Regions from separate parts of the Pseudogracilibacillus sp. SE30717A genome, predicted to be linked through region 4. Evidence: riboswitches for the same ligand, from Rfam matches in the RefSeq annotation. Region 4 holds a riboswitch; each other region holds the start of a gene.
The links. Region 4 has a riboswitch for S-adenosylmethionine ahead of SPD48_RS16735 (methionine ABC transporter ATP-binding protein). Riboswitches for the same ligand answer to the same signal wherever they lie in the genome.
Positions count from the first base shown of each region.

Region 1: it holds a riboswitch for S-adenosylmethionine, as region 4 does, so the genes downstream of both, SPD48_RS18890 (YezD family protein) here and SPD48_RS16735 (methionine ABC transporter ATP-binding protein) in region 4, are expected to answer to the same signal.
Region 2: it holds a riboswitch for S-adenosylmethionine, as region 4 does, so the genes downstream of both, metK (methionine adenosyltransferase) here and SPD48_RS16735 (methionine ABC transporter ATP-binding protein) in region 4, are expected to answer to the same signal.
Region 3: it holds a riboswitch for S-adenosylmethionine, as region 4 does, so the genes downstream of both, SPD48_RS05490 (OsmC family protein) here and SPD48_RS16735 (methionine ABC transporter ATP-binding protein) in region 4, are expected to answer to the same signal.

Region 1 covers NZ_JAXHDF010000016.1:3,606-9,411, reverse strand. Annotated here, with positions in the region: gene metE (5-methyltetrahydropteroyltriglutamate--homocysteine S-methyltransferase) at 1-962, opposite strand, end outside; gene SPD48_RS18900 (bifunctional homocysteine S-methyltransferase/methylenetetrahydrofolate reductase) at 1,028-2,881, opposite strand; gene SPD48_RS18895 (aminotransferase class I/II-fold pyridoxal phosphate-dependent enzyme) at 2,878-4,005, opposite strand; gene SPD48_RS18890 (YezD family protein) at 4,215-4,415, opposite strand; SAM riboswitch class I at 4,580-4,682, opposite strand; gene SPD48_RS18885 (NCS2 family permease) at 4,788-5,806, opposite strand, start outside.
Region 2 covers NZ_JAXHDF010000004.1:6,549-12,354, reverse strand. Annotated here, with positions in the region: gene SPD48_RS07055 (ABC transporter permease) at 1-416, opposite strand, end outside; gene SPD48_RS07050 (ABC transporter ATP-binding protein) at 419-1,207, opposite strand; gene SPD48_RS07045 (ABC transporter substrate-binding protein) at 1,219-2,208, opposite strand; gene pckA (phosphoenolpyruvate carboxykinase (ATP)) at 2,386-3,969, opposite strand; SAM riboswitch class I at 4,227-4,336, shown strand; gene metK (methionine adenosyltransferase) at 4,481-5,674, shown strand; gene SPD48_RS07030 (GntP family permease) at 5,734-5,806, opposite strand, start outside.
Region 3 covers NZ_JAXHDF010000003.1:64,057-69,862, forward strand. Annotated here, with positions in the region: gene SPD48_RS05485 (methyl-accepting chemotaxis protein) at 1-1,592, shown strand, start outside; gene SPD48_RS05490 (OsmC family protein) at 1,757-2,206, opposite strand; SAM riboswitch class I at 2,317-2,422, opposite strand; gene SPD48_RS05495 (response regulator transcription factor) at 3,227-3,949, shown strand; gene SPD48_RS05500 (sporulation histidine kinase inhibitor Sda) at 4,050-4,244, shown strand; gene SPD48_RS05505 (SpaH/EbpB family LPXTG-anchored major pilin) at 4,513-5,806, shown strand, end outside.
Region 4 covers NZ_JAXHDF010000011.1:69,283-75,088, reverse strand. Annotated here, with positions in the region: gene SPD48_RS16735 (methionine ABC transporter ATP-binding protein) at 1-864, opposite strand, end outside; SAM riboswitch class I at 1,076-1,192, opposite strand; gene SPD48_RS16730 (pyridoxal phosphate-dependent aminotransferase) at 1,251-2,429, opposite strand; gene SPD48_RS16725 (acyl-CoA dehydrogenase family protein) at 2,494-3,648, opposite strand; gene SPD48_RS16720 (branched-chain amino acid aminotransferase) at 4,124-5,200, shown strand; gene argF (ornithine carbamoyltransferase) at 5,423-5,806, opposite strand, start outside.

The sequences.
Region 1 (5,806 bases), on a different contig from region 4:
TGGATGATCAGCTGATCATCATGAACAAAGCGCTGAATCGTCTCAAGCAATGTAAGCTTTTCTTCAATATTAGCTCGCCATACATTTCGTCCATCTATAATACCAGCAGCTAGAACCTTATCTTGCGGGAAACCATACGTTCTCAGTAACTCTAAGGAATCCCCATGAACAAAGTCAAGGCCAATTCCTGCGACTGGAAGTTGACTTATTCTTTCAAAATGAAAAACTTTCTCAAAATAAGTCTGAAAAATAATTTTTATTTCAGGCACTTCTTTAGCAAATACACGATATACTTTCTCAGCTGCTTCTACAATTTCCTCCGAAACATTCGTCGAAAAAATTGGCTCATCTATCTGAACCCACGTAGCTCCTGCTTCAGCAAGTTCTTGTAAAATTTGCACGTACAAAGGAAGGAATGTATCTACAAGTTGGTTAAATTCATTTGGCTCATACCCTTTTGACAGTTTTAGGTATGTAATCGGCCCTAAAATAACCGGCTTTCCATCGATTCCGAGGTTTTCCTTTGCTTCCTTATAATAATCAAGTGCTCGGTTTTCTACTAACTTCGGCTTAACTCCGTCCAGTTCTGGTACGATATAGTGATAGTTTGTATTAAACCATTTTGTCATTTCCGATGCGACGGCGTCATCAATCCCTCTTGCAATAGCAAAATATGTATCTATATTTACTTTACCGCCGGAATAATTATATCTTTCTGGTACAATGCCAAATGTCACGGACGTATCTAATACATGGTCATATAAGGAAAAATCCCCAACAGGAATGAGGTCGATTCCCTGTTCTTTTTGTTTTTTTAAGTTTTCCAGACGGATCGCATCCGTTTTTTCAGTCAGTTCTTCTTCGGAAATAGTTCTGTTCCAATACGCTTCTAGAGCACGTTTCCATTCTCTATTTTCCCCAATTCTTGGGTAACCTAAATTAGAGCTTTTAATTTTCGCCATTTCTTTTTCCTCCATTTTTATATGAATATTTTTTTATTAAAATGTATTAAACTCCAACTAACATGTTACGTTTTCAATGCCGCTACCTTTTGTTCTACGGCTCCTACTCCTGTCTTACTATGAATAAATTTTACAAGTTCTACACAAATGTCGTAGCGCATAAACGGAGTAATTAAATAAATTCCGTTAAAGTTCTCTAATGCTGTTTCGATTAACTCTTTTGAAATAGCGATACTCTCAGCGGTTGATTGAGCTCGATCTCCTTCTGCTGCTTTCATCCGTACTCTTACTTCATCCGTCAATTTAATGCCTGGAACTTCATGATGAAGAAATTCAGCATTTTTCGTTGAAGTTAGCGGCATAATTCCTATGAAAATAGGTGTCTCTATATGTGCGGTAGCTCTCTTTAATTCAATTATTTTTTCTTTACTATATACTGGCTGAGTTAAAATATAATCAGCACCACTTGTAATTTTCTTCTCTAGTCGGTTAACTGCCTTTTCCACATTAGCGACATTTGGATTAAATGCTGCCGCGACATTAAATGTTGTTTTTTCTCGTAACGAATTTCCTGAAAAAGAGATTCCTTTATTTCCTTTTTTAATAAGTTCAATCAGTTTGAATGAATTGACATCAAATACGGATGTCGCTCCCGGAAAATCTCCTATTTTAGTCGGGTCACCTGTTATCGCAAGAATTTCATTTATTCCAAGTGTATGAAGACCCATTAAATGCGATTGCAGACCAATTAAATTTCGGTCTCGACATGTTAAATGGACGAGCGGTTTGATTCCATGTTGCTGCAGGATAGTTGCAATGGCTATATTACTGATTCTAGGAGTTGCTAGTGAATTATCAGCAAGTGTTATGGCATCAATTCCTGCTTCCTTTAAAGCTTTTGCCCCATTAATATATTCAGTAATATCTAAATGCTTTGGTGCATCAAGCTCTACAATGATCGTATGTCGTTTTTTTGCTTTTTCAGTTAATGTTTCTTCTGTATGTCCCTTCGAACTTATTAGTTCAATTCGTTCTTCCTTAATCACTGTTTTTTCAATAACCGGTGAGAGTCCTTCAACCCCTACAGCAAGTGCCTGAATATGTTCTGGCGTAGTTCCGCAGCAGCCACCAATCAGACGAACACCTTGTTCCCTTAAATCACGAGCACAAGCTGTAAAATAATTTGGTTCATTTTCATAAAACAACACACCATCTCGATAAGCTGGAATACTTGCATTTGGATAAGCAGCTAAATAGGCTTTATCTAATAAAGGCACTGATTCAAGTGATGTAACCATTTGGGATGGTCCTAATCGACAATTCACCCCAACGACATCAGCACCGAGATCCTCTAACTGTTTTAATGCTTCTGCAAGTGGCGTTCCATTTTCAAGAACCCCTGGCTCATGCATTGAGACATTGGTGATGATTGGTAAATCCGTTTCTTCTCGAGCAATTTGCAAGACCGTTTTTAATTCATCCATGTTGTAATACGTTTCTAATATAAGTCCATCGACACCTTCTAACAGCAAGCAATATAACTGTTCTCGAAAACTTCGCTTTATTTCTTCATCTGATTCAAGAATTGTTTGCGCCCCATGAATGCCACCGATATTTCCTAAAACATGAACTCGCTGATCGCTCGCTTTTTTCGCGATTTGAACTGCTTTTTGGTTAATTTTCTTCACTTGTTCTTCTAATCCATAGCGTGCAAGTTTAATATAATTTGCTCCATAAGTATTCGTCTGTATCACGTTAGCTCCAGCATTGATGTATGCTTCATGCACATTTTGGATTTGTTCCGGGTGAGTGAGGTTCAATTCTTCAAAGCTACGATCTACTCCATGTGAATAGAGAATGGTTCCCATTGCACCGTCTGCAATTAATATGCGCTCTTGTAATTCGGCCCGTAATGTCAACGATAGGTCACCTCCAATTTCGAGACTGCTTCAAATGCCTGTTCAAGATCGGCAATAATATCTTCCTCGTGTTCTACTCCAACCGAGACACGAAGCAGTCGATTGGATAGACCGTATGATTCACGTACTTCTTCTGGAATATCCATATGAGTTTGCGTAATAGGATACGTTAAGAAACTTTCTACCCCACCTAAACTTTCTGCAAATGTAAATAACTTTAATGATTGCAAGAATGGAGAGACGAGGGATGAATCAATAATTTCAAAACTAAGCATCCCGCCTCGTCCCGGATAATATACTTCTGTTACAAGTGGATGATTCTTTAAATATTCTAAAACATGCTTGGCGTTTGATTCGTGCTGCCTCATCCGAAGTGCCAATGTTTTCATCCCTCGAATGAGGCTCCAACAATCATATGGTGAGAGAACTGCTCCGGTTGAGTTATGTAAGATGCGTAACTCCTCATTAAGCTTCTCACCTTTTGAAATGACAAGTCCTGCTAACACATCATTATGTCCAGCCAAATACTTTGTCGCACTATGGAGCACAATATCAGCTCCTTCTTCTAACGGCCGCTGGATATAAGGAGTGTAGAGCGTATTATCCACAATATGCAAAATTCCATATTGTTTCGTTATCTCCGAAATTTTCTTTAACTCTACCGTTTGCATTAATGGATTTGTCGGTGTTTCTATAAAAATTGCTTTCGTATGATCTTGAATAAGTTTTTCAAGCTCTTCGTAATTCGTTCCGTTCCAATAAGAAAATTCAAATCCATATTTTTTCTCATATAAATCAAACAATCTGTAATTCCCACCATATATATCACGCGATGAAATAAAATGTGATCCTTTATCAAATAGAGAAAATACTAACTGAACAGCCGCCATACCAGAGGATGTTGCAAAGGCCTCTTCACCACCTTCTAATTCTGCAACTGCTTCTTCCAATACATTACGAGTCGGATTTCCAGTGCGGATATAATCGTACCCATTTTCCAATCCTATTTCTTCATGACGATATGCAGTAGAAAAGTATAGTGGAGTACTTACCGCCCGAAAATGTTCCTCTCTCCGATTTCCAATTTGCACAAGAAATGTTTCTTTTCGACATCGTTCTGTCATCCTCCAAACCCCTTTCAAATAGTAATTGGGACGAGTAAGCACAGTCCCAGGACATCGCGGTTTTAGCCAGTGAGCAGTAAGAAAGTTTTAGATTTTCTTAACAGAAAAAAAGGCATCTATCACCTTACCAGCCTGAATTTCTGGATAAAAAGTGAAAGATGCCTTTAGTTGTCTAATCGGCATAATATTAAATTTTCATTCCTATGTTCTCAAAATTGTTTAGTTGTTTTTAAATTACTTTCTACATTACGATTTGTTAATCGGCTTGCTTTTTTTTGAAATCTTTTTTTCACCGTCGTATCAATCTGTGTCACTTGCCCATCATGGACTGTAATGACTACTGAACCATAATCGATTTCTCGTAAACTAGCAGTTAAAAAATCCTTTTGTGCATCATCAAGTTTACTCAAATTCTCATCTCCCCTTCAGCTTAATATTAAAGTACAAGTTCAAAAATCTAACTCGTAAAGCTGTCGCGCCTAATAAGAAAAGAAACGATTTTGGTAGACCAATAACCATTAAAAAACCTCTTCTTACATGATAAGAAGAGGTCGAATTTATTCATTCATTTCTCTTCTTATCTTTCAGGCACTTAGCTTGCTGGAATTGGCACAGTACTTAAAAAGTCTGTTGCCGAGGCTTCAAAGGGCCAGTCCCTCCACCTCTCTGGATAAGAAAAAATTACTTTTAAATTAAATTGTAAATATAACTATACACTGTTTTCTTAAGTTGTCAACCTTTTCTGCTAATTAATTTTTACCCTCATCTATCCTACTGAAAACTTAATGACCCGGAAAATAAATCATCTGCAAGACAAAAATTACTCCAAATAGATATAGAATTGGATGGACTTCCCGCCACTTCCCTCGCATCACTTTTAGAAGCGGATACGTAATAAATCCTACGGCAATCCCTGTTGCGATACTAGAAGTTAATGGCATCATTATAACAACAGCAAAAGTTGGAAAAGCTTCATCAAATTCTTTCCATTTGATATTTGCCAGACCTGCCAACATAAAACTACCAACAATAATTAAAGCCGGAGCTGTAATCGCTGATAAAGAAGATATCGCCGCTACAATTGGTGAGAAAAATAATGAAATTAAAAATAAGATCGCAACAACTAGTGTGGTTAGCCCTGTTCTTCCTCCAACTGCTACCCCAGAAGATGATTCAACATACGCACTGGACGGCGTTGACCCAAGCGTCGCCCCTACCGTTGTCGCAACTGCATCAGCAGTTAATGCGGCTTTTGCCTTTGGCAGTTTTCCATCTTTCATTAAATTTGCTTGTTCGGCAACCCCAATCATTGTCCCCGTCGTATCAAAAATGGTCACAAGCAAATAAGCTAACACAACCGTATAAAGTGAATGAGAAAATACTCCCGCAATATCTAAATCAAAAAATACAACCGGCGGAGGTGCCGAGGCAATTTTATCTATATGTAGCATCCCGGTAAAATATCCAATGATCGCCGTTACAAACATCCCGATAAATAGTGCACCTTGCACATTACGAGCTACTAAGATTAAGGTAACTAATAAACCGACAATCGCAAGTAATGTCTGAGGATCAGAAGGTTCACCAAATGAAACTAATGTGTCTTCATTCGGTACGACAAGACCTGACATTTTTAATCCTAAAAAAGCAATAAAAAGTCCGATACCCGCTGTAATTCCATACTTTAAAGAGTCTGGTATGGATTCAAGTAGTAACTCTCGAAACTTTGTAAATGTCAATAACAGAAAAATGAGCCCTGCCAATAACACAGCCCCGAAGACAACTTGATAAGAAACCCCTT
Region 2 (5,806 bases), on a different contig from region 4:
AAGAATCCAGGACCTAAAGCGACAATAATAATCGGTCCCAGTGCAACTTTAGGCATTGCATTTAGAATAACTAAATATGGATCACAGATCTTTGCGAATCGCTCAGATGACCATAATAAAGACGCAATAATGATCCCTAAAACTGTGCCGATAATAAATCCAAGTATCGTCTCAAATAAAGTGTATTGCAAATGACTGAGCATGGAACCATCGGCTATTTTTTCATAGATTAATTGAGAGACTTTGGTAGGAGAACTGAATAATAACGGATCGATAAATCGCTTTTTACTTGCTATTTCCCATAGCGCAATAAAAAAAATAAACAATAAAATTTGCCAAACTGTTACAATTCGTTTTTCCGACTTAATCTTCTTTAAATAATTGTCGTAAAAAATTTTGTCAATTATTTCTTTCATTATCAGACCTTCCTTTCGGTTTCGTCCGACATATCATCACTTAACTGTTCCCATATTTCATCAAAAATAGGTTGATATTTAGGATGCCTTCTTACGAAAAAAGGGGCTTCATTGCGTAATTCTTCAGGGACATTGAAGGTTTTAGCAATTCTGCCTGGAGATCCTTCCATTAAAAAGATTCTATCACTCATTGAAATAGCTTCCCCTAAGTCATGCGTAACTAATATGGCAGTTTTATTGTATGTTTTCATTAATTTAGCAACTAGATTTTCTAATTTTAATTTTGTAACATAATCAAGAGCGGAAAAAGGCTCATCGAATAATAATATTTCGGGATCTGTTATTAATGTTCTGACTAAAGCAATCCGTTGACGCATGCCTCCAGATAGTTCGGATGGATACACATTTTCTGTATGAGACAAATTAACATCTTCTAATAATTTACGAGCAAGTCTTTTTGTTTCATCAGTAATGTTTTCACTTATTTTCGGGCCGAGTAGAATATTATTCATCACTGTTTTCCAAGGAAATAAATAGTCTTGCTGAAGCATATAACCTATATTCAACGAGGAATTAATGATCGATTCATTTCTTAATTTTATTTCTCCTTCAGTTTGTTTCATTAAACGAGCGATGATAGATAAGATGGTCGATTTACCACATCCACTAGGTCCAATAATAGAGACAAATTCTCCTTCTTTAATTGATAAGTTAATTTCATCTAGTGCTTTCGTATATCCGGTGGTAGTAAAGTAATAATGTGATACGTTATCTAAGGTTAAAAATGACATTCTTTTTCCCCCTAGTCTTGAGTAACCTCATTTGCAATATCTGTATTCACTAACTCTTCATATGGTGCATGTTTAGGTAACTCTCCCGCTTCATCCATTATGTTTTGTAAGTTATCCCAGGCCTCTTCGGTTAATAAAGGACTTGTAGCAAATGAACCTTGTCGTTTATAGCGGTCTATGGAAGCGGTCAAAATATCCAATTCTGTATCTTCAAAATAGGGCTGAACAACTTTTGCAATTTCTTCAGAATCTGATTCTTCAACCCAATTTTGTGCTTTATAAATTGCTTTTGTAAAACTATTTATGACGTCTTCATTTTCTTTGATATAGCTTTCTTTTGTCATAAACACCGTGTAGGGGATCAGGCCTGATTCTTCCCCAAAGGAAGCAATTACATGACCTTTACCTTCTTTTTCAAACGTACTTGCTGTGGGTTCAAAAAGTTGCACATATTCAGCATCTCCGGAGACGAAAGAACTTGGAATATTGGCGAAATCAATATTTTGTAATAACTCCAGGTCAGCATGAGGATCAATATTATGTTGTTTTAAGACATATTCTCCTACCATTTGAGGCATTCCTCCCTTACGTTGCCCCAAGAAAATGCTGTCTTTTGTGTCTTCCCATGTAAAATTAGGCTTTTCACTTTTAGCAACTAAAAATGTCCCATCTGTTTGTGTTAGTTGTGCAAAATTGATCACAATATCTGAAGCATCTTGTGCGTAAACATAAATGGATGTTTCGGAACCGACTAAAGCAACATCCGCATTATCGGAAAGGAGAGCAGTCATTGTTTTATCTCCTCCCCATGTAGTTTGTAAATCAACATCCAATCCTTCTTCTTCAAAAAATCCTTTTTCAATTGCAACATATTGAGGAGTGTAAAAAACAGAGCGGGTAACTTCCGCCAACTTGACTTCAGAAACATCTTTGGAAGAACAAGCTGTAAATAGTACGAGAGCAAAGAGTATTAAAACACTTGCTAATCTTGTTATTCTCATTCAATTCGACTCCTTTACTTTTTCGTATATCAACATTAGCCTATGCGAATTAGTAAAGTTGTGTGTCAATGGATGTAGAATAGAATAAAAAATACATGTAGTTGGAAGGGGAGGGAAGTACGTCACTTATACGCAAAAAAAGCCCCTCATTGAATGAGGAGGCTTTATATGAAAAATTTATTTATAAATTGGTCCCGCTTGTTGAATATTTTCGCTTGCGTTTGCAAACTTTTTGAAGTTCTCATGGAATTCTGTGGCTAATTTCTTGGCTGTTTTATCATATGCATTTTTGTCTTCCCATGTACCTTTAGGAATTAATACTTCATCAGGAACACCAGGAACTTGGGCAGGAATATTTAAACCAAATATTTCATCTTGAACTGTTTCGATCGTATTTAACTCACCTTCTAATGCTGCATGAATCATTGCGCGCGTATAAGATAACTTCATTCGGCTTCCTATTCCATAAGGGCCACCAGTCCACCCAGTGTTAACTAAGAATACATTTGCATTGTATTGATCAATTTTTTGCCCTAGCATTTCTGCATATTTATTAGGTGATAACGGAAGAAACGGTGAACCAAAGCAAGCTGAGAAAGTAGCTTCAGGTTCTGTAACTCCGCGTTCTGTCCCAGCTAATTTACTCGTATAACCACTTAGGAAATGATACATCGCCTGTTCTTTAGTTAATTTACTGATAGGTGGCAATGTTCCAGAAGCATCAGCTGTTAAGAAAATAATCGTATTTGGATGGCCAGCGATACTAGGCTGAACAATATTGTCAATGTTTTCTAATGGGTATGCTGCTCTTGTGTTTTCAGTTAAAGATGTATCTTCGTAATCTGGTTCGCGTGTTTCATCATGTAAGACAACATTTTCAAGTACTGAACCAAAGCGGATAGCATTATATATTTGTGGCTCTTTTTCTTCAGAAAGATCAACACACTTTGCGTAACATCCACCTTCGATATTAAAGACTCCATTTGGGCTCCATCCATGTTCATCATCACCAATTAATTTGCGGTAAGGATCAGCGGAAAGAGTTGTTTTACCTGTACCTGATAAACCGAAAAATAATGCGACATCGCCTTCTTCACCTACATTTGCAGAGCAGTGCATCGATAATACATTCTGCTGTGGAAGTAAGTAATTCATGACAGAAAAGATTGATTTCTTAATCTCACCAGCGTATTCTGTCCCACCAATAAGCACAACACGCTTTTTAAACGATATAACGATAAATGTTTCTGAATTTGTCCCATCCACTTCAGGGTCTGCTTTACATGTTGGAGCAGATATAACAGTAAATTCTGATGTATGATTTTTAAGTTCATTCTCATTAGGTGTAATAAATAGTTGGCGAGCAAACAAATTGTGCCAAGCATATTCATTAATTACTTCAACTTGCAAGCGGAATTTTTCATCTGCTCCTGCAAATCCTTTAAATGAAAACAGTTCATTCTTTTCTTTTAAGTGATTAATTACCTTATCATATAACTTATCAAATGACGTTTCATCTAACGGCTGATTTACTGCTCCCCAATCCACAATATTATCAGAAACATCGTCTCGAACGATAAATCGATCTTGCGGTGAACGCCCTGTATATTTTCCAGTAGTAGCCTTAACAGCACCAGTTGCAGTTAAGACACCTTCTTCTCTAGATAAAATTTTCTCTACTAATAATGGAACAGATAAATTGGTGTGCACATTATTATTTACAGTTAATTCTTGATTCATAGACTTTGCTGTCATGTTCATTACACAAACCATCCTTTACAAGTACTTAATTCTGAATATAGTATAACACATTTGATTATATAGTCCATACTAAATGTGAAAACAAAAATAGCTTACTAATTATATATGTAATTTTTGAATTTTTATCCTTTATAATATGCGGATTAACGGTGGTTCGGGAAAAATGTTTACAATATTGTGAATGGAGTAAAAAGAACATAAATTATTCCTGTTTGACACAAATAGACACTTTGAGGTAAGCTAGTGCATAACGGACTCTCTTATTCGGAGTTGGTGGAGGGACAGACCCGAAGAAGCCCAGCAACCATCACATTATGTGAAAAGGTGCTAACCTGATGCAAGGAAATAATTCCTTGAGCAATAAGAGTGAAAGGCAGTATTTCCTTTCCTCTATCACTAGCGGGAAGGATTTTTTGTTTGAACGAATACGAACGAATTATGAATTAAGACTTCCTTTGACCTCTGATGTTTTTGAGCTCCGTGTTACATTAATAAGGAGGCTAATTATAGCATGGCAGAAAATCGTCGGTTATTTACATCTGAGTCGGTTACAGAAGGTCATCCTGATAAAATATGTGACCAAATATCAGATGCTATATTAGATGAAATTTTAAAAAAAGATCCAGATGCTCGTGTTGCTTGTGAGACGACAGTTACCACAGGACTTGTATTAGTGGCTGGAGAAATAACTACTTCAACCTATGTGGACATCCCACGCACTGTAAGAAACACGATAAAAGAAATTGGATATACACGTGCGAAATATGGTTTCGATGCGGAAACTTGTTCCGTTTTAACAGCTATTGATGAACAATCACCAGATATTGCAAGTGGTGTGGATACCGCTTTTGAGGCACGGAAAGAAGGGAAAGAAGAGACCATTGGGGCAGGTGACCAAGGGTTAATGTTCGGCTTTGCTTGTGATGAAACGGAGGATTTAATGCCGCTTCCGATATTTCTAGCGCATCGGCTAGCAAAACAATTGGCAGATGTACGTAAAAATGGAACATTAAATTATCTTCGACCTGACGGCAAGACTCAAGTTACAATTGAATATGATGAAAATGATCAACCGATCCGCGTGGATACGATCGTTATTTCCACACAACATCATGAAGATCTTACATTAGAACAAATTGAAAAAGACATGATGGAATATGTCATCCATCCTGTAGTGCCAAGCTTTTTATTAGATGAGAATACAAAATATTATATTAATCCCTCAGGTAGGTTTGTTATCGGAGGACCGCAGGGAGATGCTGGTTTAACTGGTAGGAAAATTATCGTTGATACGTACGGCGGATATGCTCGCCATGGTGGAGGGGCATTTAGTGGGAAAGATCCTACCAAGGTTGACCGATCGGCAGCTTATGCGGCAAGATATGTAGCGAAAAACATTGTAGCGGCTCATTTAGCTGAAAAATGTGAAGTTCAATTGGCATATGCAATTGGAGTTGCGGAACCAGTATCCATTTCGATAAATACATTTGGTACTGGAAAGGTTGCTGAAGATAAGTTAGTTGAGGTAATTCGTCAGTTATTTGATTTAAGCCCGGCAGGAATTATTGAAATGTTAGATTTAAGAAAACCTATTTATCGACAAGTTGCTGCTTATGGCCATTTCGGACGAGGAGATTTAAATTTACCTTGGGAGAAAACGGACAAAGTTGAAAGTTTACAAAAATCATTATTGAAGTATGTTTAAAAAAGAAGCTTGCCTTATCGTTATATATCAAATAACTGTAAGGCAAGCTTTTCGTTTTATTAACGAATAAATAAACTAAGAACAAACACAACTGCAAAACCAACGAGAGCGATAATTGTTTCCATTACTGTC
Region 3 (5,806 bases), on a different contig from region 4:
AAATGACGCTTGAAATGATTGAAGCATTAAATGAAGAAGTAGAAAAAGGAACCCTTCCTTTAGAAGATGCACAAGAAAAAGTAAAGGTTGCAGTGTTGGGTGAGCAGAATTCCGAAGGTCACCGACCAATTAATGAGCGTATTAATTTGGGGGAAAATGGTTATATCTTTATTCTAGACGATGAAGGTAATGTTATTACACACCCAACGATAGAAGGTCAAAATACGTGGGATTCAACGGATCCAAATGGAATTAAAGCAACTCAAGAAAATATTAAAATGGCAAATGAGGGCGGAGGATATACGTACTTTTCTTGGGCAATGCCGGACGATGAGAATGATATTGCACCAAAAGTAGCTTATTCTAAAAAGGATGCTAATTGGGGTTGGAATGTAGTTGCTGGTACGTATGAAATGGATTTTAATGCACCTGCAAAAGAAATTTTAAATATCATTTTTATAGTTACGGGAGTAGCTTTAGTCATTGGAATCATTGTTATATGGATATTCTCTAATAAAATATCTAAGCCAATTAGTATGGTAGCAGAGCGAATGGATTATTTGGCAAATGGTGATTTATCACAGGAGCAAATTAATATTAAAACAAAAGACGAGACGGCTCAACTTGCGACCGCCTTGAACCAGATGCAGGAAAAGCTAAAAGAAATGATTTACGGCATTTCTAATGCTTCGGAAACAATAACAAGCCGAACTGAAGAATTAAATCAGTCTTCTAATGAGGTAAAGATTGGATCTGATCAGATAGCTACTACGATGGAAGAAATCGCATCTGGAACTGAAACACAAGCTAATGGTATTAGTGATTTAGCCACAACAATGCAGGATTATGCAAAAGAAGTTGAGAAAGCAAATGAACATGGAGAACTTATTTATGATTCTTCTAGAGAAGTCCTAGGCATTACAAATGAAGGTAGTCAGTTGATGGAATCTTCTAAACGTCAAATGGGTAAAATTGATCAAATCGTTCAAGAGGCTGTGGAAAAAGTAAAAGGATTAGATGCTCAATCACAGGAAATATCGAAGTTGGTTTCTGTTATCCAGGATATTGCTGAACAAACGAATTTGCTTGCTTTAAATGCTGCTATTGAAGCCGCACGAGCTGGGGAACATGGAGCAGGCTTTGCAGTGGTTGCAGACGAAGTTAGAAAACTGGCCGAACAAGTTTCAGAATCTGTCACAGATATTACAACGATCGTATCGAATGTTCAAACAGAATCAAACTCAGTAACCAATACCTTGCTAGACGGATATAAACAAGTAGAGCAAGGTACAAATGAAATTGAAACAACAAGTGAAAAATTTGATGGAATTAATAAAGCTGTTACCGACATGGTCGACAATGTAAAAATTGTTTCTTCAAGTTTGGCTAGTATCGCGACAAATAGCTATGAGATGAATGGCACGATTGAAGATATTGCGGCAATTTCAGAAGAATCAGCTGCCGGAGTGGAGCAAACCTCTGCATCCACACAACAGACTAGTGCTGCAATGGAAGAAGTAGCTGTGAACTCAAAAGAATTAGCGAACTTAGCCACGGAATTGAATGACCTGGTTCATCACTTTAAACTTTAATACATGAAAAATAGAAATTATGGTAGTGGTAAAAAATCATCGATGACAAAATTGTTTTAGAAGGAATACTTCTAACAATGCCGTGCGTAAGTATTAGTTTACGATTGAAGTAGAATCCTTATTGAAAAGGCTTATGGTTTATATTTCCCATAAGCCTTTATAATCTAGATTGTTGCTTGCTTATTTTCTGTATGAATCACACGTGTTCCCGTGAGTGTATCTTTGACTGGGCATACTTGATCAACATGAGCAAGTAGTGCATCAATATTTGCTTGCGGGGAGGGTGATTTCAGTGAAATCGAATAACGGATTTCTTCATAACCGGGACGTACATTTGGATTTTTCCCTAAAAAGCCATCTGGATCCAGGTCCCCCTCGAGATGAACTTCTACATCTTCTACTTCCACATCAATTTTCCCTGCAAAAGATGTGACGAGCACATTAATGCAACCACCGAGTGCTGCTAATATGTATTCCACAGGGTTTGGTCCTTTGTCTGTTCCTCCTAGACTAGGTGGCTCATCGATGATTACTTCCTTTCCACCAATGTCTGCGATCGATAATACTCCTTCTTTTGCCCATTTTACATCTGATTTAAATGTTACTGTTGCCATGTTAATTCCTCCTTCATTTTTTAAATAAGCCGCTTTTTCTTATTTTGAAGAAGAAAAATAAAAAGCCCTCTTCCGACTAGAAGAGGGCTAAATATATAATTTGATTCCCCTTCTCATCTTTCAGACAATGGATAGTCTGCTGGAATTGGCACAGTACTGATGCAGTCTGTTGCCGAGGTATCGTAGGGCCAGTCCCTCCACCTCTCTAGATAAGAAAATTGCGTTTATTTAATTAGTTACTAATATATACGAGTATAATAATAATGTCAATCATTTTTATCGGGTTAATTGGTTTTGGTTTATAAAAAAATAATTAGTTAATATTTGGAGGGCTGGTTCTGCAAATAGAACCGTTCTTTTGTTTTGTATTAATCTTCTTATTTTTTCAATAAGGAACGGCCTATATGATTAAAAACAACTATTAAAATATTTATTTGGCAAGAGTTAAGTAATGGTACCAAATTCTTATATAAAGAAAATAGGTCTGGTTAAATATATTTATAAATCGGTAAAACCTCTTATGGGATGAATTGTTTTCTACATAGAACTTATATAAATCATGGTAGGTAGAATTAAAAAACTAAAGTGTATAGGTTTCTATTTAACTTTACACAAACTTTTAAAAACCAAACTATAGCCTAAAGAACTAATACTTTATTCCAGTAGGTCATAATGACTGGTCCTTAATAACTTTTCAATTCCCATAAATTAGAACTGTTAAAAAATATAAATGTTCGTGTCGAATAGAGTAACGTAGCTAAGAAACGTTTGAATGATACAATTTCATGTCTATTCTATTAAAATATATTTACAAATATACAATTCAAATAGAAAGATATGTATTTTTATACCTCTTAAGGGTGATTTATTTGTCGAGTAAAGAGAGTATAATTATGCATAAGTATTTCCTTGAAACTAAAGGATTAGTGTAAAATATGTAATGAATTATATCTATTATGGATGTTTAATAATTCGATGTTATATTTATAAAATTTCATAATGTTAAGGTGTGATTAAATTTTGGATGGTAAAGAGAAAATAACAATCGCATTAATAGACAGTCATAAGTTATTTCTCGATGGTTTAAAAAAAATCTTAGAATCAATATCTTTTATAGAAGTAATTGCTCTTGGAAAATGTAAGCATGATGCTTTAAAAGTCATAAATACATTTAAACCAAATTTGTTAGTAATCGACGTACAATTGGTTGAGTTAAAAAATTTAAATCAATTTAATACACCGGATACTAAGATCATCTTATTATCAGGAAATGATTACGACGTTGACTATATGATAGAAGCACTTATTTTAGGTGCCCGAGGGTTTTTATTAAGGTCAATGCAAAGTGAATTATTAATTGACGCAATGTTATCCATAGTTGAAGGTAAATATTGGCTACACCCGAATGTAAGTGATGGTTTAGCTAAAGAATTCACAAAATTACGAAGGAAATATCAATTGAAAGACCTAGATAGTGACATTCAAAGACCATTACATATATTAACGATTAGAGAATGTGAGATATTAGAGCTTCTTGTTGAAGGCGATAGTAATCTGAAGATTGCAGAAAAACTTGGGATCACTGAGTATACAGTCAAAACTCATGTTCGAAACATATTAGGGAAAATGCATGTAAATGATCGTACAAATGCAGTACTATTAGCCATTAGAAATGGCTGGGTAAAAATAGAAAGAGTAAATAACGGTGTTAGAAATGAAAGGATAGAATATCTAGAGCCGTGATAAATGGTTAATACTTCACTGTAAATTCAATATAATTGTTATTTTTACATATTTGAAAGAAATATAGTGTTTATATTACTAGGGTAAAGGATGACTACAAATGAACAACTTAGATGATCGTTTGTTAGTTCATGCATATTTAAAAGCAAAAGAATTAAATTTAGAATCTGAATTTATAAGTTTACTCGAAAAGGAGTTAAACAAAAGAGGACTAATTGTTTCTGATGATTTAAACCAATTAGTCTTTTTTCATAAGAGTAATAATAAAAAGCTAGTAAAGCTAAGGATGAAATAACGACTTTGGAATAAAGTATTGAATAATCCATCAGTTACTATCGCCGTTTTGAAATAATAAAACTGCAAACGACTAACTTCAATTTATTTGAAGTCTGACTCACATAGATTATGGCATTAAGGGTGGTGATAATAGGTAATCAATGCATGAAATTTTCGGCAATTCTATTGACTAAAAAAATGTAAGAGGGTGATTTTTTTAGCTTGAGGTTTTTACCAAGACTGTGACCGTAAAGTGATGGATTTTCTTCTAAGGAGGGCAAAATATTGTGAAAAAGGTATTTCCACTGATTCTAATTATTATGCTAATAAGTTCACAATTTGGATTATCAGCTATTGGGCAGTCAATTGACACGGATCAAGAAAACTTTAAGATTATAGCTGAACCTAGTTCTACGACTGAAAAAGCGGTCATTAATGTATCTGTATTAAATAATGCGATGGATCGTGTTGAATTGTCACTCTCCGAAGATGCAAAAGTGAACATAGAAGCTACAAAAGAACTAGCTGGAGACAATGTTACGATCACGTACGATAAAGAGAACTATAAAGTCATCCTAAATAGAGTAGATGACCAACCAATAGTAGATACAAAAATAGTCTTAACAAATCTAATTGAAACAAACAAGCTACATATTCGAGGCATTATAGATGGTGAGATGACTAACACTCAAGAATATGTATTTACTGTTGATAAAGTAATAGCTGCAAATGATGAAACCTCTACAAGATCAGAAGACGAGCAAAAAAATGAGGATGTAAAGACCTCAGAGCCGGAAAGTAATAAGGAAAGTATAGAAAATGAACGTGAAAAACAAGATTCTGAAAAATCAATGAATGGAAATGAGGAAGACAGTGCAGCGACTAATGAGATTACACCTTTTTCCGGGAATTTAAACGTAGATATTGATATTTCCCCAGTGAAAAATAAGGTGTTGGCAGGAAATGATGCTGTATATAACCTTGTTTTAAAAGTTACTGGTTCACGTTCTGAATTTACAAATGCAAAAATAATAGTTGATTTACCTATTAAAGAGTTTACAAACTTTACACAAGATGTCAGTGAATTAATCATTGACGGAGTGACACCAACTTACGATGAAACAAGTCATCAATTAATCTATGAGTTTGATTCTATCAAACCTGGTAGGTCCTATGAAACGCTCATAAAAGTAAATACGGAAAATGGTCTTTCTCCGAATAACGCAGATTTAGCGGCACAAGCATCTTTTACAGCAGATAATCAGTCAGAAATTACAGATGATGCAACTGTTTCAATCGATGCATCAAGTGCAGTGTCTGTATCGAAAAAATTTAAGGAAGCTCGTTTAAGTGGAGAAGTAAAGAAAGCACCATTTCCAAACAGTTATACGATTTGGGATATTAAGGTGAGTATACCGAAAAAAGATGTAGGTCAAATGTTTATCAAAGAAGGTTCAAAAATTGTCATTAAAGATACATTTAGTAATGGATTAACTTTTTATGATGTCATGAATGACACTCCACAACCTACTGTATCTGGCCGCACATTAACATGGGAGATTGATGCACCAACATTTGAGC
Region 4 (5,806 bases):
ATTTCCGCTTACTGGATATGCTTGTAACATATCAGAAACTACTGCTTCGTTTGCAATCGTTCCCTCGAACTGCAATTTTATAATTGTCCCTGTACAGGCTGCTTGTAACTCTGCCGGAATCGTAAACTGAAGTACTGTTTCAATAAAGTTCTTCGTCAATTCATTTTGCGGACTGGCAAATACATCATATGTTTTTCCTTCTTCAATCACTTTTCCATTTTGCATAACGGCACAACGATGACAAATTTCTTTAACGACTTCCATTTCATGTGTAATCAATACAATTGTAATTCCAAGCTCTTCGTTAATTTTCTTTAATAAATGTAATATAGACTTTGTTGTGCTTGGGTCAAGTGCAGAGGTTGCTTCATCAGACAGTAATACTTTCGGATTGTTTGCAAGTGCCCGTGCAATACTCACTCGTTGTTTCTGTCCTCCACTTAATTGTGCCGGATAATGATCTGCTTTATCAGCAAGACCGACCAATTCAAGTAACTCTTGAACGCGCATATTTCTCTCTTCAGGAGGTATTCCGGCTACTTTTAATGAAAATGCGATATTTTCAGCAGCAGTCTTAGATGAAACGAGGTGAAATCCTTGAAAAATCATTCCAATAGATTGACGTGCTTTTCGCAATTCTTTTATGGATAATAACGTTAAATTCACTCCGTCGATAAAGATTTCTCCATTCGTTGGACGTTCTAATAAATTGATACAACGGAGCAATGTACTTTTCCCGGCACCACTATATCCAACAATCCCATATATTTCCCCTGATTTTATATGCAAGGAAACATTATCCACACCAATGACGTTCCCTTTTTTCGATGGATAAATTTTTTCTATATGTTCAAGCTTGATCATTCTATTTCCCCCTAGCTGAAACACCTTAGACTATTAAAGTACTAGTTATGCTTGCGAAACGATTCATTTTTCGCCCTGGCTTTTTCCACGCTTTTTAACAACATCTTGCTTACTAACCTGTTCACTATAAATAAGAATTATAGTTTTACCTTTTATGAAATCATTAAAAAACCCTCTTTCCATTCGAAAGAGGGGTTCATTTTATTAGCTACCCTTATCTCTCAGAATGCAAGCAATCATTCTGCAGGAATTAGCACCAACTCCTAACCAAATAGGAAGGTTGCTGTGATATCATTGGGCCTGAACCCTCCATCACTCTTGATAAGTTTCATTTAATTTAATAATATTTATGTTACTAACCTTATCGTATTTTGTCAAACGATTAGTCACTTCCTAAAAATCCCAAGCGCTCCAATTCGTTCAACTGCTTCACGTAAACGATCTTCTGTATCAAGTAAGCCAATTCGAACATAACCTTCACCTAATGTTCCAAAACCATTTCCAGAAGCGACCACGACATGGGCTTTTTCTAATAATAATTCGGCAAACTCATCCGATGTGTATCCATCAGGTACTTTAAACCATGAGAAAAATGTCCCTTTAGGAGCCTCAACCTCCCAGCCGATCTTATGTAAGCTTTCAACTAATACATTTCGTCTCCGCTCATAAATATCGACCAATTCACTTACGAAAGAAAGGTCTCCCGAAATGGCTGCAGTGGCGGCTTCTTGGATCGCTCCGAATAAACTCGTAAACAAATGATCTTGCAATAAGTTGATCGTTTTAATCACAGACGAGTTACCGACGGCAAATGCGACACGCCATCCTGCCATATTGTACGTTTTCGATAATGTATACATTTCAATTCCAATATCTTTTGCTCCTTCAGAACTTAAAAAACTTGGCTGTTTGACACTATCAAATCCAATGGCCCCATAAGCAAAATCATGTACGACACATATATTATGTTTTTTCGCAACCTCTACGGTCTCATCAAAAAAAGCTCGAGTTGCAACTCCTGCAGTCGGGTTATTCGGATAGTTTAAAAACATAACTTTCGCCTTTTGCAAAATATCTTCACTTATTTTGTTATAGTCAGGTAAAAACCCATTCTCGGCAAGAAGCGGCATAAATTCATGTTTAGCATTTGCTAATGCAACTCCTGATAAATAATCAGGATAGCCAGGATCCGGTAATAGCGCCGTATCTCCAGGGTTTAGTAAACATTGACTCAATTCAAACAAACCTATTTTTGAGCCAAACATGAGCGCAACTTCTTCATCAGGATCTAGATCAACGTCGTATTCCTTTTTGTAAAAGTCAGCTACTGCTTGTCGAAAATACGGAAACCCTTGAAACGGAGAATATTTATGGTTAATCGGATTTTCCGCTGCCTTTTGTAATACTTTCACGATATGATTAGGCGTTGGAAGATCGGGATTCCCCTGCCCTAAATTGATGACATCATGCCCCTCATCTACCAATTCACGTACCCTTTTTCCAAGCTTTGCAAAAAATTGATCGGGAAGTCGCTGAATTGCATCAGACTGCTCAAACACTTGCATATAAGCCCTCCTTATTATCTAATACATCTTCTTATATTTAAAATTACCTTAATCACGAGCAATGTCAAGCGTATTTTGATATTGATTTTCCTGCAAGTGCCATAATTGTCATATCATCCATTGGCGGATTATGAAGACCGGCACGTACATCTCGATAATAACGTTGTAACGGACATTTGGCCGATAAACTGCGCGCTCCGACAATTCGCATTGCAAGATCAACAATTTCTAAAGCTTTGTTTACGACCAATAATTTGGCTGCAGCAAGCTCTTCTTTCATCCCATTTCGAGTGTCTTCATTGCTCTCATCCCATTTTTTTGCAACAGAATATAGAAATGTGCTTGCTTCAAGTACGCGTAACTCCATTTCACCAATCTTCTGCTTTACAGCTGGGATGTCAGAAATAGTTCCTTGAATACTACTTGGTGAATAAGATAGCGCAAATTCAATTGCATATTTTTGAGCTGCTTTTGCAATCCCTAAATAACACGCCGGAATATGTAGCAGCCACCCTTGTGCTCCTTTATCTCCAGGTGTGATGTAGTGAAGAAAATCTTCTTTTTGTAATTTCACATTTTCTAAAATCAAATCATGACTTCCAGTTGCTTTCATTGCAATCGAATCCCACGTCTCATCGACTGAAACACCAGGCAGACTTTTCCGAACTAAAAAGCTTCCTACTTTATCTGTCCCTTCAATCGAAGCACTGACACCAATATAGTCGAGGATAGGTGCTAATGTTGTAAACGTTTTTCGGCCATTTACTATCCATCCATCTTCTGTTTCTTGCGCCACTGTTTCTGGTCTACCACCTCTTGTGGGGCTTCCAGTTGCTGGTTCTGTAGCAGCATTGTTCATCAATGCTCCTTTTTCAATGACATCTTTCGTAAATTTTTCATATGTTGACTCATCCCAAGCATGTGTTTCACCTGTATGTTTTGTAATTCCCATATGCCAACCGATGGATAAAGCGGTTGAGCCGTCATATTGTGCAATAATTTCTTGCATTTTAACCATTTCATATAAAGATATGCCTAATCCCCCATATTCTTTTGGAATTGTGAGAGCAGGATAATTTATTTTTTTTAGATCAGCAAAATTTTCAAATGGGAAAGTGCCATTTTCATCATGTTCTTTAGCTCTGTCTGAAAAGCTTTTCGCAGTTTTTTCAAGTAACTCTAACCGATCTTCCATTGTATCTAAGTTTGTTAATTTCATCTTTTGAACCTCCCAATAATAAGTGTAACATATTCAATATTCTACGCATCCGGCATTAGTGTATTTCAAAAAAATAGTTAAAAATTAATACACCGATTAAAATGCTCCTTAATGTAATAAGCCGAATCGGTACAATGCTTATAAACGCTCTTATTGTAGATATCTTTCCGATTTGAGTTGTGATTAACAAGCATATTCCATATGAAGGTTAGCAATCCCACAGGCTAATACAGAACAAGTTCCAAGATGAACTGGATCTAGTTCTTCACTCTCACCAACCCTTGTTAATTCCTATCAAAACACGATAATTTAATATAGCATTAATCCTATTTATTTATATTTCTTTATGTACATGTTCAATTATAAATAATAGACATTAATTTTTATAATTTATTAACTTCTGAACATTTTCATTCTTAGATACGTTATAATAAATAGAAGAATCGTTCATATAACAACTAAGGGAGATAGAAATATGAAAGTACAGACTATAAAAGTAACTTATGCAGAAAATCGTAAACCTAAACCCACTGGACAACTTGAATTCGGCACTGTATTTACTGATCATATGTTTGTGATGGAGTATACAGAGAGTGAAGGTTGGCATGATCCAGAAATCGTTCCATATCAAGATTTAGTTCTTGATCCTGCGGCGATTATTTTCCATTATGGGCAAACAGTATTTGAGGGATTAAAAGCATATATTACTGAGGATGGCGACGCCCAATTATTCCGACCGCAGAAAAACTTTGCACGCCTTAACCACTCAAATGAGCGACTGTGTATTCCTAAGATCGATGAAGAGCTAGCGCTTGATGCTTTAAAACAATTACTTGCTATTGAAAAAGACTGGATTCCTACAGACGAAGGAACCTCCTTATATATCAGACCTTTTATTATTGCAACGGAACCTTATCTTGGTGTTGCCCCTTCAAAAAAATATAAATTTATGATCATTTTATCCCCTGTTGGCGCTTATTATAAAGAGGGAATTAATCCTGTAAAAATAGCCGTTGAAAACAACTATGTTCGAGCAGTTTTAGGAGGTACAGGAGAAGCAAAAACAGCAGGAAACTATGCCGCAAGTTTGATGGCCCAAGAAATAGTAAGTAAAGAAGGTTTTGCACAAGTCTTATGGTTAGATGGTGTTGAGAAAAAATACATTGAAGAAGTAGGCAGTATGAATGTTTTCTTCAAAATTAATGGAGAACTTATTACTCCACAATTAAATGGAAGTATATTAGAAGGTGTAACAAGAGACTCTGTCATTCAATTATTAAAACATTGGAACCTTCCAGTTGTGGAAAGAAGAATCTCAATGAAAGAAATTGAAGAAGCAGCCGAAAACGGAACGCTAGAAGAAGCATTCGGTACTGGAACTGCTGCAGTTATTTCCCCAATCGGACAACTGACTTGGGAAGGGAAAGACTTTATCATTAACGATGGTAAAACTGGCGACATTGCGAAAAAATTATATGATACACTTACAGGAATCCAGTATGGTAGAATGGAAGATCCTTTCAATTGGACTGTAACAGTAGATGCCAAATAATTAACATTCTAGACGCTTCATATCGGTTTCTTAGATGCAGTTTCACTAAGTTAATTTGCGTGATGCTGAGTGAGGCGGATTCTACGCTAAGTCGATTCGCGACATGCCGAGTGAGGCAGATTCTGCGCTGAATCGATTCCCGAGGTGATGAGTCGCAGAGCACCTTGTCGAATTACATGAAAAAAGACGTTAACCTCCGCCAAAAGGTTAACGTCTTTTCTATTAAACAAGTGATGCTAAGATTGCTTTTTGGACATGAAGGCGGTTTTCGGCTTGATCGAAAACGACTGAATTATTCCCATCAATTACAGCGGCAGAAACTTCTTCTCCCCGAATTGCTGGAAGACAATGCATGAATAAATAATCAGGTTTTGCACCTTCTACTAATAATTCATTCACTTGGTATGCAGCAAATTTCTGCTTTCTTTCTTCCAGATCACCTTCCCAGCCCATGCTAGCCCATACGTCTGTGTAAATAATATCTGCATCTTTTACTGCTTCTTGCGGGTCATTTGTCTGCTTGATTATTGCGCCTGAAATGTTCGCAAGTTCTTTTGCTACTTGAATAAAATCTTCTTTCATTTCATTTCCTTTAGGAACTGCGAC